DNA from 2 places in the Sphingomonas arabinosi genome. Region 2 is predicted to be linked to the other one. Evidence: riboswitches for the same ligand, from Rfam matches in the RefSeq annotation. Region 2 holds a riboswitch; the other holds the start of a gene.
What was found. A riboswitch is a leader RNA that binds a small molecule or an ion and turns the genes downstream of it on or off. The one in region 2 is predicted to bind cobalamin.
Positions count from the first base shown of each region.

Region 1: linked by a shared signal. The riboswitch ahead of U1708_RS04090 (HoxN/HupN/NixA family nickel/cobalt transporter) and the one ahead of U1708_RS07610 (TonB-dependent receptor plug domain-containing protein) in region 2 are both predicted to bind cobalamin.

Region 1 covers NZ_JAXOJN010000002.1:242,649-250,336, reverse strand. Annotated here, with positions in the region: gene U1708_RS04100 (prolyl oligopeptidase family serine peptidase) at 1-264, shown strand, start outside; gene U1708_RS04095 (S9 family peptidase) at 261-2,369, shown strand; cobalamin riboswitch at 2,443-2,659, shown strand; gene U1708_RS04090 (HoxN/HupN/NixA family nickel/cobalt transporter) at 2,842-3,891, shown strand; cobalamin riboswitch at 4,051-4,265, shown strand; gene cobW (cobalamin biosynthesis protein CobW) at 4,366-5,415, shown strand; gene cobN (cobaltochelatase subunit CobN) at 5,422-7,688, shown strand, end outside.
Region 2 covers NZ_JAXOJN010000003.1:428,723-436,410, reverse strand. Annotated here, with positions in the region: gene U1708_RS07615 (TonB-dependent receptor) at 1-1,505, shown strand, start outside; cobalamin riboswitch at 1,760-1,959, shown strand; gene U1708_RS07610 (TonB-dependent receptor plug domain-containing protein) at 2,075-3,973, shown strand; gene U1708_RS07605 (ABC transporter substrate-binding protein) at 3,970-4,770, shown strand; gene U1708_RS07600 (FecCD family ABC transporter permease) at 4,922-5,890, shown strand; gene U1708_RS07595 (ABC transporter ATP-binding protein) at 5,881-6,660, shown strand; gene U1708_RS07590 (alanine racemase) at 6,709-7,688, shown strand, end outside.

The sequences.
Region 1 (7,688 bases), on a different contig from region 2:
GTCGGCAACGTCAAGACGCCGACGCTGGTGGTGGTCGGGGGCGACGATTACCGGACGCCGGTGAGCGAATCCGAGCAATATTACGCGGCGCTCCAGATCCGCGGCGTGCCGACCGCGCTGGTGAAGGTGCCGGGCGCGAGCCACGGTGGCCTTGCCGCAAGACCGTCGCAATCCGCAGCGAAGGCATCGGCGATCATCGCCTGGTTCGATCGATATCGGAAGCCGGCGCTAGCGACGGCACCGGCGCAGGGAGCAGCACAATGACGATACGGCACATGATGCTGGCCGGCGTGGCGCTGGTCTCGACGGCGGCGGTGGCGCAGGTCCAGCCGCCGCGCGTGGCGAAGAAGCCGTTCCAGGTGACCTCGCCCAACGGCGCGCGCGAGGACGATTATTACTGGCTGCGCGACGACACGCGGAAGAACCCGGAGATGCTCGCCTATCTCGCCGCGGAGAACGCGTATGCCGATGCGCAACTCGCCGCGCTGAAGCCGCTTCAGGCCAAGCTCTACGAGGAGACCGTCGCGCACATCAAGCAGGACGACAGCTCGGTCCCGTATGCGAAGAACGGCTATTATTACGGTTCGCGGTTCCAGACCGGTGCCGACTACCCGATCCTCGAGCGCCGCAAGGGCAGCCGCACCGCGCCTGCCGAAACGCTGTTCGACGAGCCGGCGATGGCGAAAGGTCACAGCTTCTTCGCGCTCAGCGACTGGGCGGTAAGCGCCGACAACGCCCGCGTCGCCTGGGCCGAAGATACCGTCGGCCGCCGCCAATATGTCCTCAAGGTGAAGGACCTTACGACCGGCGCGACGATCGCCGACACGCTCTCGAACATCGAGCCGAACGTCGTCTGGGCCGACGACAACAAGACCATCCTCTATGTCGAGAAGGACCCGGTCACGCTCCGGGGCTACCGCGTGAAGGCACACGTCCTCGGCACCCCCGTCGCCAGCGATCGGCTGTTGTACGAGGAGAAGGACGATACTTATTCGATGGAGGTCTCGCGCACGTCCGACGACAAGTTTATCTGCATCGGCGTCGGCAGCACGGTCAGCGACGAGCAACGCTGCGCCCCCGCCGCCGCGCCGACCAGCTTCACGATCGTAGCGCCAAGGGCGCGCGAGTTCCGCTACGGCGCGGACCACATCGGCAACCGCTGGATCATCCGCACCAACAAGGACGCGAAGAACTACAAGCTCGTCACCGTCGCCGATGCCGACTTAGCCAAGGGAACGACGGCATGGCGCGACCTCACGCCCGCCAGCGACACCGTCTTCATCGAGGGCTTCAAGCCGTTCGACGGTTTCGTCGCGATCGACCAGCGCGAGGGCGGCAACCGCATGATCCGCGTGCTCAACGATGCGGGCAAGTCGACCGCGGTGACCGCCGACGAGCGCGCCTATCGCATGTCGCTCGACGTCAACGAGGAAATCGTAACACCGTGGGTCCGCTACACCTATGGCTCGCTCGTGACGCCGACGACGACCTACGAGGTTAACGCGAAAACCGGCGAGCGCCGCGTGCTGAAGGTCGCGCCGGTGCCGGGCTACGACCCCGCAAAATACGTCACCGAACGCGTCTGGGCACCCGCGCGAGACGGTACGCGGATCCCCGTATCGCTGGTCTATGCCAAGGGCACCAAGCGCGACGGCACCGCACCGCTCTTCCAATACGCCTATGGCAGCTACGGCATCTCGAGCGACCCCGCCGTCGACCCGGGCCGCATAGGCCTGCTCGATCGCGGCGTGGTCTACGCGATCGCGCATATCCGTGGCGGGCAGGAGATGGGGCGCGGCTGGTATGACGACGGCCATCTGCTCAACAAGAAGAACAGCTTCACCGACTTTATCGACGTCACGCGGTATCTCGTCGCGCAGAAATACGCCGCGAGGGACCGCGTCGCGGCGATGGGCGGCAGCGCGGGCGGATTGCTGATGGGCGGCGTCGCGAACATGGCGCCGCAGGATTACAAGCTGATCATCGCGCAGGTGCCGTTCGTCGATGTCGTGACAACGATGCTCGACGCGTCGATCCCGCTGACGACATTCGAGTACGACGAATGGGGTAACCCCGCGCAGAAGGCGTCGTACGACTACATGCTGAGCTATTCGCCGTACGACAACGTCAAAGCCAGGGCGTATCCGGCGCTCTACGTCGGCACCGGGCTATGGGACAGCCAGGTGCAATATTACGAGCCGACCAAATGGGTTGCCAAGTTGCGCGAACTGAAGACCGACACCAACCCGCTGCTGTTCCGCGTCAACATGGAGGCGGGGCATGGCGGCAAGTCCGGCCGGTTCGAGCGCTATCGCCAGAATTCGGAATGGCAGGCGTTCATGCTGCAACAGCTCGGCCTCGCGAAATAGCACGCCCGTTGGCACGCCCGTTGGCACATGGGCGAAAGCAGGGTACCGATCGCGCGGGATGCGGCTTCCAGCCGTTTCCCGTGATCGCGTCGGTGCCCGGAAGGGCTTGATTGGGAATGCGGTGCGGACGGTTCGCCGTCCTATGCCGCGGCTGTCCCTGCAACTGTAAGCGGCGAGCGAGACGCACGAGCCCTCTGCGCGAGGGCAGCCACTGGGCCGCAAAGCCTGGGAAGGCGTGCATCGAGCAACGACCCGCGAGCCAGGAGACCTGCCGGCGTCTGGTCGCTCTTGTCCCGGTCCAGGGGGTGGCCGAGGCACGGTGAACGCCGCCTGCGTGACACTGGCTGAGCGACGACCATGTGGCGGGGGCCGCATCGGCGTCGTGCGTCGGCCGCTCATGGCGTCCGGTCGTCGTATGTCCCGGCCGTTCGCGGCAGGCCCCGGTCCTCGTCGGACGCTGCGGGGTTTGTGCATGACGACTTCAACACTCGAGAGATCGGCGCGGGTTTCGACCCGCAAGCGCGTCGGCTGGCTGTTCGCAGGCCTGGTCGCGGCCAATATCGCCGCCTGGGGCTGGGCATTCTCGCTGTTCCACGCGCAACCGCTCATGCTCGGCACGGCCTTGCTGGCTTGGGGATTGGGCCTGCGCCACGCAGTCGATGCGGACCACATCGCCGCGATCGACAACGTCACGCGGAAACTCATGCAGGACGGCCAGCGCCCGATCGCCGTCGGCTTCTGGTTCGCGATCGGCCATTCCGGGATCGTGCTGATCGCCGCCGTCGCGATCGCGCTGACCGCCAGCGCGCTGTCGCAGTTCGAGGCGTTCAAGCAGGTCGGCGGCGTGGTCGCGACGATGATCTCCGCGCTGTTCCTGTTCACCATCGCCGCCATGAACCTGATCATCCTGCGCTCGGTCTGGCGCACCTTCGGCCACGTCCGCGGCGGCGGCACCTATGTCGAGGAGGATCTCGACCTGCTGCTCGGCAGTCGCGGCCTGCTCGCGCGGCTGTTTCGCCCGATGTTCCGGCTGGTGACCCGAAGCTGGCATATGGCCCCGCTCGGCTTCCTGTTCGGCCTCGGCTTCGACACCGCCACGGAGGTCGCGATCCTCGGCCTTTCCGCGAGCCAGGCCGCCGACGGTCTCTCGATCGGCACCGTGCTCGTCCTCCCCGTGCTGTTCGCGACCGGCATGGCGTTGGTCGACACAGCGGACGGCGTCGTCATGCTCGGCGCGTACGAATGGGCGTTCGTGAAGCCGATCCGCAAGCTCTATTACAACATCACTATCACGCTGATCTCCGCGATCGTCGCGATCGCGATCGGCGGCATCGAGATGCTGGCGCTGCTCGGCGCAAAGCTCGGCCTGACCGGTGGCATCTGGGATCTGGCAGCCGCGCTCGGCGAGAACTTCAACGGCCTCGGCTTCGCGATCATCGGCCTGTTCGTCCTCTGCTGGGTCCTGAGCTTCGCGATCTACCGCTGGAAACGCTTCGACGAGATCGAAGTGAGACACGGGTAATAGGCTCCTTCGTCATCCCGGGCTCGACCCGGGACCCAGAGCCAAGCACCGAATCGTGCGTGGCTCTGGGTCCTGACTTTCGTCAGGATGACGGAGGTGGAGTGCATTGGCACGCCCCCGGAATTCCTCTAACCCCATCGTCGAGGCTCGGTTTCACCGAACCTCACAGATCGCGCCGGTGCCCGGAAGGGCTTGAATGGGAATGCGGTGCGGGAGGATATCCTCCCAATGCCGCGGCTGTCCCTGCAACTGTAAGCGGTGAGCGAGACGCACACGCCCTTCGTTGCGGAGGGCAGCCACTGGGGAAACCTGGGAAGGCGTACGTCGAGCCTCGACCCGCGAGCCAGGAGACCTGCCAGCGCAATGGTCGCTCTTGCTACGATCCAGGGGATGGTCGCGGCACGGTACTCCGTCTGAGCGACGAACGCGTGCGGCCGTCCGGTCGTGCGCGCGTGTGCTTGCAGGAGAATACCAATGCCCGATCTTTCCCACAATCTGGCCAAGGTCCCCGTCACCATCGTCACCGGCTTTCTCGGTGCCGGCAAGACGACGCTCATCAGCCACCTGATCCGCAACGCGAACGGCCGCCGCCTCGCGGTCGTCGTCAACGAATTCGGCACGCTCGGCATCGACGGCGACATTCTCAAGGGCTGCGCGATCCCCGATTGCCCCGCCGAAAACGTCGTCGAGCTGGCTAATGGCTGCATCTGCTGCACCGTCGCCGACGACTTCATCCCGACCGTCGAAACGCTGCTTGCACTCGACCCGCGCCCCGATCACATCCTGATCGAGACCTCCGGCCTAGCGCTGCCCAAGCCGCTGCTCAAGGCATTCGACTGGCCCGCGATCCGCTCGCGCATCACCGTCGACGGCGTCATCGCACTCGCCGATGCCGAAGCGGTGGCCGCCGGTCGCTTCGCCCCCGACGTGGCCGCGCTCGACGCCCAGCGCGCCGCCGACCCCAGCGTCGACCACGAGACGCCGCTTTCGGAAGTGTTCGAGGACCAGCTCGCCTGCGCAGATCTCGTACTCCTGACCAAGGTCGACCTCGCCGGCCCCGAGGGCGTCGCCAAGGCGCGCGCGGTGATCGCCGCAGAGTCCGCACGGCCGCTCCCGGTCATCGACCTGACCGACGGCATCATCGATCCGCGCGTGATCCTCGGTCTCAACGCCGCAGCCGAAGACGACATCGCCAGCCGCCCCTCGCACCACGACGGCGAGGACGACCACGAGCATGACGATTTCGACAGCGTCGTCGTCGAGCTCGGGGAAATCGCCGACCCCGCCGACCTGACCGCGAAGATCGAGGCGCTCGCCCGCAGTGCCGACATCCTCCGCGTGAAGGGTTACGCGGCGGTCACCGGCAAACCGATGCGCCTGCTCGTCCAGGCAGTCGGCGCCCGCGTCCGCACGCAATACGATCGCCCATGGCGCGCAGGCGAACAGCGCCGCACGCAGCTCGTGGTCATCGCCGAGCACGACCGCATCGACGAGGCCCGCATCAAGGCCGCTTTGAACGGCTGACCCACAATGCACGTCGTCTTCCGCGAGACCCACGGGCTGGAGGAAAGCGCGGTCCCGCAGGATCTCGCCCAATCCCCTGCGGATCTCGTCGTCCTGTCCTTCTCCGACGGCGACCTCGGCGCATTCGCCGCGGGCTGGAGACGTGCGGACGCCGTCGGAAGCCGATTGCCGTCGCTACGCCTCGCGAACCTGACCGCGCTCCAGCACCCGCTCTCGGTCGACACCTATGTCGAGCAGACGCTGGCGGGCGCGAAGGGCATCCTGATCCGGCTGATCGGCGGCCGCTCGTACTGGAGCTACGGCCTGCAACAGGTCGAAAACCTCGCGCGGGAAAAGGGCATCGCGCTCGCCGTCCTTGCCGCAGACGGCCGCGTCGACACGCGCCTCGACGCCGCCTCGACGATCCCGCTGTCGACGCTCCGCCGCCTGGCTCATCTCTGCGACACCGGCGGCGCGGTTGCGGCGCAGGCGGCACTCGCGCAGTTCGCGCTGGCCGCCGGTTGCTATGCCGGCCCGGTCACCGGAGTCCGTGCGATCGCCGATGTAGGCGGCTGGCAACCGCACGATGGCGTGACGTGCCCGGCCGCGTTCGCGCTCAACGCGCACCGCCCCCGCGTGCTGGTCGTATTCTACCGCTCCTACCTGACCGCCGCAGACCTCCACCCGATCGAAGCGCTCCACGCCGAACTGACGGCGCGAGGCTTCGACGTCATCGGCCTCTTCGCGCCCTCGCTCAAGGCACCGGATGCGGCCGGCTGGATGGGCCACTGGGTCCGAGCTTTGAAGCCCGCCGCGATCGTCAACGCCACCGCCTTCTCCGCACGCGGCGCGAGTGACACGACCCCACTCGACGTCGCCGATGTCCCCGTCTTCCAGATCGCGCTGGCCACCTCCGACCGCGCCGCTTGGGCTGGCGCCACCCGGGGCCTGTCGCCCGCCGACCTCGCCATGCACGTCGTCCTTCCCGAAGTGGACGGCCGCCTCTTGGCCGGCGTCGCCAGCTTCAAGGCAGCCGCGGCGAGGGACGGCGACCTCGAATACACCCGCCGCGAACACCGCGCCGACCCCGCGCGCATCACCGCGATCGCCGCGCGGATCGAAGCCTGGACGAACCTCGCCAGCAAACCCGTCTCCGACCACCGCATCGCGATCGTCCTCTCGACCTACCCCGGCAAGACATACCAGATGGCGCACGCCGTCGGTCTCGACGCACTCGCCTCGACGCAGGCGATCCTCGCCGACCTCACCGAGGCCGGCTACGCGATCACGCCCGACGCAACCGATCTGGCGACCTCGCGCATTCACTGGCCGCTCGCGGAGTACCGCAAAGCCCTCGCGGACCTCCCGGAAGCTCTGCGAAAGAACCTTCGGGAAACCTGGGGCGATCCAACCGAAGACTTCGCTTTCACCGCGATCGACCGGGGCGGGGCACTCGTCGCCCTCCAGCCCGAACGCGGCCGAACCGAGCAACGCGCGGAGGAGTATCATGACCTCTCGCGCTGCCCCTGCCACGCCTATGTCGCCTTCTACTTCTGGCTCCGCACGCGCGGCACCGACGCGCTGGTCCATGTCGGCGCGCACGGCACGCTCGAATGGCTTCCCGGCAAGTCGGTCGCGCTGTCCGACGCCTGCTGGCCCGAAGCACTAACCGGCGCGATGCCCGTCATCTACCCGTTCATCGTCAACGACCCCGGCGAAGCGGCCCAGGCCAAACGCCGCATCGGCGCGGTCACTCTAGGCCACGTCCCGCCACCACTCGAACGCACCCGTACCGGCGCCGGCCTCGGCCGTCTCGAAGCGTTGCTCGACGAATTTTCCAACGCCGACGGCCTCGATCCTGCCCGCCGCGACCGCCTGCAACGCGACATCCGCGACGAAGCCACCGCCACCGGCCTCGCTGCCACACTCGGCCTCGACGACGCGCAATCGCAGGCTGACGCGATCACGCGCATCGACACGTTCGTCTGCGACGTGAAGGAGAGCCAGTACGGCGACGGCCTCCACATCTACGGCCGCGGCGAGCACGGTGCCGGCGAACGCGCCGGGCTTCTGTCCGCACTCCAGGGCAAACGCATCGCACCCGGCCCATCCGGCTCCCCGTGGCGAGGCCGCGCCGACGTCCTACCGACCGGCCGCAACCTCTACACCACCGATCCCCGCGCAGTCCCGTCGCGCGCCGCGCATACCCAAGGCGTGAAGCTCGCCGACGAACTCGTCCGCCGTCACCTACAGGACCACGGCGACTACCCCCGCAATCTCGTGGTCGACCTATG
Region 2 (7,688 bases):
AGGGTTCTGCGGCGCTGGTGCGGGGATCGGGGTTTGCGACCTTGTCCGGAGCTTACGCGCGCGGTGATGGCTTCACCCCGACGGTCGAGGAGAGCCGCGGGATCGTCGATCGTCCGGCGCCATATGAGCAGGCGTCGGGGGCGCTGCGGACCGTGGTCGGGATCGACGCGAAGACCGAATTGCAGATGAATGCGAGCGCGTTCACCGATCGCCGCGACCGGGGGAGCGACTTCACCGACAACAAGAGCGAGGGGGCGGATGCGAGCGTCCGGCTGATCGGGCGCGGGCGCTGGGGGTATTCAGCGCTGGCGTATCTGCAGACGCGGGCGTTTGCGAGCAGCTTCAACAGCATCAATGCCGCGCGAACGACCGCGATCCAGTCACTCGACCAATATAATACGCCGGCGACCGGGCTCGGCGGGCGGATCGAGGTCCTGCCGCCGCTGGGCGAGAGCATTACGCTTCGGCTCGGAGCGGATGTTCGCGATGTCAGCGGCAAGACGCAGGAGCTTTATACCTTTGTCAACGCGGCGCCGACGCGGCGGCGCGAGGCTGGGGGGAGCACGACGACGACGGGCGTGTTCGCGGATGGAAGCCTGGTGGCGGGCGACTTCACGTTCAGCCTTGGCGGACGGGTCGATTGGTGGTCGATCGATGGCGGCTATCTGTCCGAACGGCCGCTCGTGGGCGGCGCCGCGTTGACCGACCTTCGGTATGCCGATCGCGACGGTAGCGAGACCACCGGGCGGGCGGGCGTGGCGTACCAGCCGGTCGAGGCGATTACGCTACGGGTTGCCGGGTATCGCGGGTGGCGGTTGCCGACGCTCAATGAGCTGTATCGGCCGTTCCGGGTCGGCAACGATGCGACCGCAGCGAATGCGCTCCTGTCGCCGGAGCGGCTGGCCGGCGTCGAGGGCGGGGTGACGCTGACGCCTGCGCCGGGGGTGAGCATCGCCGCGACGTATTTCTACAACCGGTTGAAGGATGCCGTGGCGAACGTCACGACGACCAATCCGGTACAGGTGTTGCCGGGGGTAGCAACCTACCGCGTTCGCCAGAACCTCGACGCGATCCGCGCGCATGGGTTCGAGCTGGATGCGTCATATCGGCCCGGTCCGGTCGGCGTGCAGGCGTCGTGGTCGCATACGAACTCGACGGTCGAAGGGTCCGGGATCACCGCTGCGTTGAATGGCTTGCGACCGGCGCAGACGCCGCGCGATCAGGTGTCGGGAACGGTCGACTGGCGGCGCGATGCGGCGGCGGTATCGCTGACCGTGCGGCATATCGCGCGCCAGTTCGACGACGACCAGAATACGCGGGTGCTCGATCCTGCGACCACGCTGGATGCGTATGCGGCTTTGCCGATCATGCGGTCGCTGGTTGCGGAGTTCCGGGCGGAGAATTTCCTGAACGAGCGCGTCGAGGCTGGCATCAGCGGCGCGAACATCGTCGAGCGCGCGACGCCGCGGACGATCTGGGTGGGGTTGCGCTACGGGGGGCGCTGATACTTTCCCGTGGGGGAGGACGATGTGGGCAGGCACAGGTGTCAGGTAAGACCCACCACCCCGGCGAAGGCCGGGGCCCAATTGGAAAGGTGGCAATAACGAGCCACGGCGCTCCGTTATCGACGTCCCCCAATCGGGCCCCGGCCTTCGCCGGGGTGGTGCGATGGACCGTGAACCTGCTGACCCAGCGCTACCCGCCCTCAGGCGGGGGAGGATGAGTAGGCTCCGCGTTGACCCGTGCATACGCTGCGACTAATGCCACCACCGTGAAGGGTTCCCGGCGACGGGATCAAAAGGGAAGTCGGTGCGCGGATATGTCCGCAAGACCGGCGCTGTACCCGCAACTGTGACCGGATAGCGGCCACCCCGATATGCCACTGGGTTTCGACCTGGGAAGGCGGGGTGGGCGCGGTGACCCGGAAGCCAGGAGACCTGCCTCTCACAGTCGATCCACTGCGCGGGCGGGTGTCCGGCGCGGACGAGTGCTCCGGTCCAGCCGGGTTTCCTCGAGCGAGAGACGTCTGCCGCTCCCGCGAATGGTCGCGGGCGGTTCTGCCAGGACGTGCCCCATGACGAAATTCTTCCTTCTGCTGAGCGCCGCGACGATCGCCGCGCCTGCTCATTCCCAGACCATTTCCGATAGCGACGCCCCCGAAGTCATCGTCACCGCGACCCGCGCCGCGCAACCGCTGAGCGAGATCGGCCAGGCGGTAACCGTCATCGACCGCGCCGAAATCGAGCGCCGGCAGACGACCGTCGTATCCGACCTGCTCGCGACCACGCCCGGCGTCACCGTTACGCGCAACGGCACTGTCGGCGCGCTGACCAGCGTCCGCATCCGCGGCGCCGAGGCGGACCAGACCTTGGTCGTGATCGATGGCGTCCGCGTCAACGATCCCTCGTCGACCGGCGGTGGCTTCAACTTCGGCAACCTGCTGTCCAGCTCGGTCGAGCGGATCGAGGTGTTGCGCGGCCCGAACTCGGTGCCGTGGGGTAGCCAGGCGATCGGCGGCGTCGTCAACATCATCACCGCCGCGCCGACCGAAGGCGTGCAGGCCCGCGCCAACGCCGAATACGGCTATGCCGACAGCGTGTTCGCGAGCGCGGGCGTGTCGGGCAAGACCGGGCCGGTATCGGGATCGCTGACCGGCGGGTATTTGAAGACCGATGGTATCTCGTCGGCGGCCAGCGGCACCGAGCGCGACGGCTATCGCCAATATGGCGCGACCGGGCGCGTGGGCATCGAGTTCGCGCCGGGCATCGGCCTCGACCTGCGTGGCTATTTCGCCGACAGCCGCGTCGAGATCGATGGCTTCCCGGCACCCGATTACGTGTTCGCCGACACCCCCGAATATTCGAAAACGCGCGAGGCGTACGGTTATGCTGGGCTGCACGCGAACCTCGCCGATGGTCGGTTCAACAACCGCGTGGCGTTCACGATCGCCGATATCAATCGCGATAATTACGACCCGAGCTTTGGCAACGATCCGTCGTTCATCGGTCGCGGCCGCAGCGAACGCTATGAATATCAAGGCGATTTCCGTCCGCTCGATCAAGTCCGCATCGTCGCTGGCGTCGAGCGCGAAGACAGCCGTTTCAACGACGGCTTCACCTTCGCGGATACCGGGATCACCAGCGTGTATGGCCAGCTGATCGTCAAGCCGCTCGACATCCTCACGATTACCGGCGGCGTCCGCAACGACGATCACGACGATTTCGGCAGCCACACGACGTTCGGCGCGAACGCCGCGCTGGCATTGCGCACCGGCATCACCGTTCGGGCAAGCTACGGCGAAGGCTTCAAGGCACCGACCTTGTACCAGCTCTTCTCCGACTACGGAAACCGCGACCTCGATCCGGAGACCGCGCGCAACTTCGACGTCGGCATCGAGCAAGCCTTCCTCGGCAACCGGGCCCGCGTCGGAGTAACGTATTTCAATCGCCGCACGCGCAACCAGATCGACTTCCGGGATTGCAGCCCGACCGAGCTGACGACGCCCGGTTCGATCTGCGCCAACCGTCCGTTCGGCGTCTACGACAACGTCGCCCGTGCTGAAGCGGATGGCGTCGAATTCACGCTCGCGCTGCGTCCGGTCGATGCGCTGACGCTGACCGCGAACTACAGCTATATCGACACCGAGAACCGCTCGGTCGGCGACGATTTCGGCAACGACCTCGCGCGCCGTCCCAAGCAGACCGCGAGTGTCGACGCCAATTATAGGTTCGCGTTCGGGCTGTCGGTCGGTGGCACCGTGACGATGGTCGGCGACAGCTTCGATGACGTCGGCAACACCGCGCGCCTCGACGGCTATGCGCTGGCCGGCGTGCGTGCGGAACTGCCTATCGGCGAGCGGTTCGCGGTCTATGGCCGCGTCGATAACCTGACCGACACGCGGTACGAGACGATCGCGGGCTACGGCAATTACGGCCGCGCGGCCTATGGCGGCGTGCGGTTGCGCTTGAAGTGAGGCACGGGGCGATCCTACTTGCGCTCCTGCTCGGGGGCTGTGCACAGTCCCCAGTATCGGGCGGCGGCGGGGGGATCGTCTCGACCAATCCGTGCGTGGACGCGGTGCTGATCCGTATCCTGCCGCCCGCGCGGATTGCCGCGATCAGCCATTATTCGCAGGACCCCTCCGCGACCTCGATCCCGATCGCGGTCGCGCGGCGGTTTCGCGGGATCGCCGGGACCGCGGAGGAAGTGATCGCGCTGCACCCCGATCTGGTCATTGCCAGCACCTATACGCCGCCCGCGACCCAGGCGGCGTATGCGCGGGCCGGTCTGAAGACGCTCTTGGTCGGCATCCCGGACTCGATCGCCGAGAGCCAGGCGCAGGTCACGCAGATCGCCGAGGCCGCCGGAGCGCCGATGGGCGGCGCGCGGATCAATGCCGAGATCGATCGTGCAGTGACGCGCTGGAGCCGCACGACTGGACCCTCGCCGAGCGCTTTGCTCTATATCAGCGGCGATCTGGCGACCGGAGGGAGCACGTTGCTGAACGAGATGATGACCCGCGTCGGCTTCCGTAATGCCGCCGCGAGCTATGGCCTGACGCATACCGGCACGCTGTCCGCCGAGACGATCGTGACTCAGCCACCCGCCATCGTGATCGCCCCGGAACGCGTCGGCCGCGGTACCGCGCTGCGCCGCCGTCTGCTGCCGCGCACGCCGCAAGCGGTTTTTCCGCGCGTGCTGATTAATTGCGGCGGGCCTACGATCCCGCATGCTCTCGAGCGCCTCGCCGCGATAAGGGCGGGGCTGTGATACCTCACATACACCACCCCGGCGGAGGCCGGGGCCCAATTGGAATGGCGGACATAAAGGAGTGCTGCGCGCCGTCACGATCGTCCTCCAATTGGGCCCCGGCCTTCGCCGGGGTGGCGGCGGTATTCGGTATGCTTGCGGTGGACCTGTGATGACCCGCACGGTCAAACTCATCGCCCTCGGCCTGCTGGTCGTCCTCCTGTTCGCCCTCTCGCTCGGCTGCGGGAAAGTCTGGGTACCGCTCGACGCCTGGTTCTCGAGCGACCCGCGCTGGTGGATCATCCTCGAATTGCGCCTGCCGCGTGCAGTGCTGGGGCTTGCGCTCGGCGCCACGCTCGGCCTTTCGGGAGCGGTGTTGCAGGGCTATCTCCGCAACCCGCTCGCCGATCCCGCAGTTGTCGGCGTGTCATCGGTCGCAGCGCTAGCAGCGGTCGCGGCGATCGTCTTCGGGTTGGGCTCCGGCCCCGCGATCTTCGCAGCCGCGATGCTGGGTGCAGGCGGCGCGGTCGCGTTGCTCGCCGCGCTGACATGGCGGTCGCCGAGCGCGATCACCTTCATCCTCGCGGGCACGGTGCTGTCGAGTCTCGCCGGCGCGATGACCGCGTTCCTGATCTCGATCGCGCCGAACCCCTATGCGGTCGCGGAGGTGATCGACTGGATCATGGGCGCGCTGACCGATCGTGGCTGGGACGACGTGACGCTCGCGCTGCCGCCGATGGTGGTCGGCGCGGTGTTGCTGTTGCTCACCGGTCGATCGCTCGATGCGCTGGCGCTGGGTGAGGCCGCTGCGCGGTCGCTCGGCATACGGATGGGGCGCGTCCGGTTGTTGGTGGTGCTGGGCACAGGGCTCGTCGTCGGTGCCGGGGTCGCGGTGACCGGCGTGATCGGCTTCGTCGGTCTCGTCGTCCCGCATCTGCTGCGACCGATCTTCGGCCACCGCCCGAGCGCGTTGTTGTTGCCCTCCGCACTCGGTGGAGCGGCGCTGGTGCTGGCGGCGGACAGCCTGGTCCGGCTCGCGCCCGGTGCAGGCGAAGTCCGGCTCGGTGTCGCGATGGCGATGATCGGCGCGCCGTTCTTCCTCGGGTTGCTGGTCAGGGAACGAGGTCGCGCATGGATCTGATCATCGACGCGCTGAGCGTGAAGCTCGGCAAGCGGACCGTCCTCAGCGACGTGTCCGCGCATCTCCGCCCGGGCCGCGTCACCGCGATCCTCGGCCCCAACGGCGCCGGCAAGAGCACGCTCGTCAAGGCCGCCGCCGCGCTCGTCGACCGCAGCACCGGCAGCGTCCGGCTCGACACGCAGGACCTGGCGACGATGGATCCGCGCGCGCGCGCGCGCGCGATCGGTTATCTACCGCAGGACGCGACGGTCCACTGGAACATAGTCGCCGGCGATGTCGTCGCGCTGGGCCGCCTGCCGCACCTCGGCGCACATGCCGCCCCGTCGCCCGAAGACCGCGCCGCGGTCGACCGCGCGATGCACGATACCGAGACGACCCATCTCGCCGATCGCCCGGTCGGCGAACTCTCCGGTGGCGAACGTGCGCGTGTTCTGCTGGCTCGCGTGCTGGCGGGCGAACCGCGCTGGTTGCTCGCGGACGAACCGCTGGCCAGCCTCGACCCGTCGCACCAGATCGACCTGCTCGCCAGGTTGCGCGGCTATGCGCTGGGTGGAGCAGGGGTCGCGATCGTGTTGCACGACCTCGTCCAGGCACAGCGCGCGGCCGACGATGCGCTGCTGATCGCCGAGGGCCGGGTCGTAGCGTTCGGCCCGGTCGCCGAGGTGATGACCGCGGACATGATCGCTCGCGTGTTCGACGTCCGCGTCGCGCCCCTCGACGATGGCGATCGCCGCCTGCTCGTGCCAGTCGGACGCATCTACGCGGCATAGACGGTCGACGCGCCTCGCCGGGGGCACTATCCCGCGCCGGTGATCGACATTCCCGCCCCGCTCCGCCTGCGCCTAGACGGCGACGCCCTGGTCCACAACTGGCGGACACTCGGCCGCATGAGCGGCACCGCGGCGTGCGGCGCCGCGGTAAAGGCGAACGGCTACGGCCTGGGCGCGATCGAGGTTGCACGGCGGCTCGCCGACGCCGGCTGCCGCGACTTCTTCGTCTCCAACTGGCAGGAGGCTGCCGAACTCGCGCCACTGGGCCTGGCGGTGTCCGTCCTCCACGGCGTTCGCGATGAAGACATGGCCGCCGCCGTTGCCGGTTTCGCTCGGCCGGTCCTCAACACCCCCACCCAGGTCGCCCGCTGGAAAGCCGCAGCCGGCGGCGCTTGCGACGTGATGGCCGATACCGGCATGAACCGCCTCGGCGTCTCGGCGGACGACATCGCAGGCGGCCTGCTCGACGGGCTCGAAATCGAAACGCTGATGAGCCATTTGGCTTGCGCCGACGAGGATGTGCCGATGAACGGGGTGCAACGCGATCGGTTCGCCGCGCTTGCGGGCCGCACGTCGGCGAAGCGGATGAGCTTGGCCAACTCCGCCGGTATCGCGCTCGACGGCTATGCGTTCGACCTGACGCGGCCCGGGCTTGCTCTTTATGGCGGGGTCCCGCGAGGTGAGTTTAGCGATACGATCCGACAGGTCGTCTGGCCCGAAGCGCAGATACTCCAAGTTCGCAGTGTCACTGCGGGTGCGACTGTAGGCTACAACGCGACCTGGACTGCACCCCGACGCACCCAAGTCGCGATAATTAACCTGGGCTATGCCGACGGATATGGCCGATCATTTTCTGGACGGGGTGTTGCCCGTACGGGGGACATCGACTTGCCGGTGCTGGGTCGTGTATCGATGGACCTTCTGGCGATCGACGTCGATTCCATCCCCGGTCTGCGAGAGGGTGATTGGATTGGGCTTGATTATGCATTGGTCGTCGCGGCCGATCAGTCGGGGCGCTCGCAGTATGA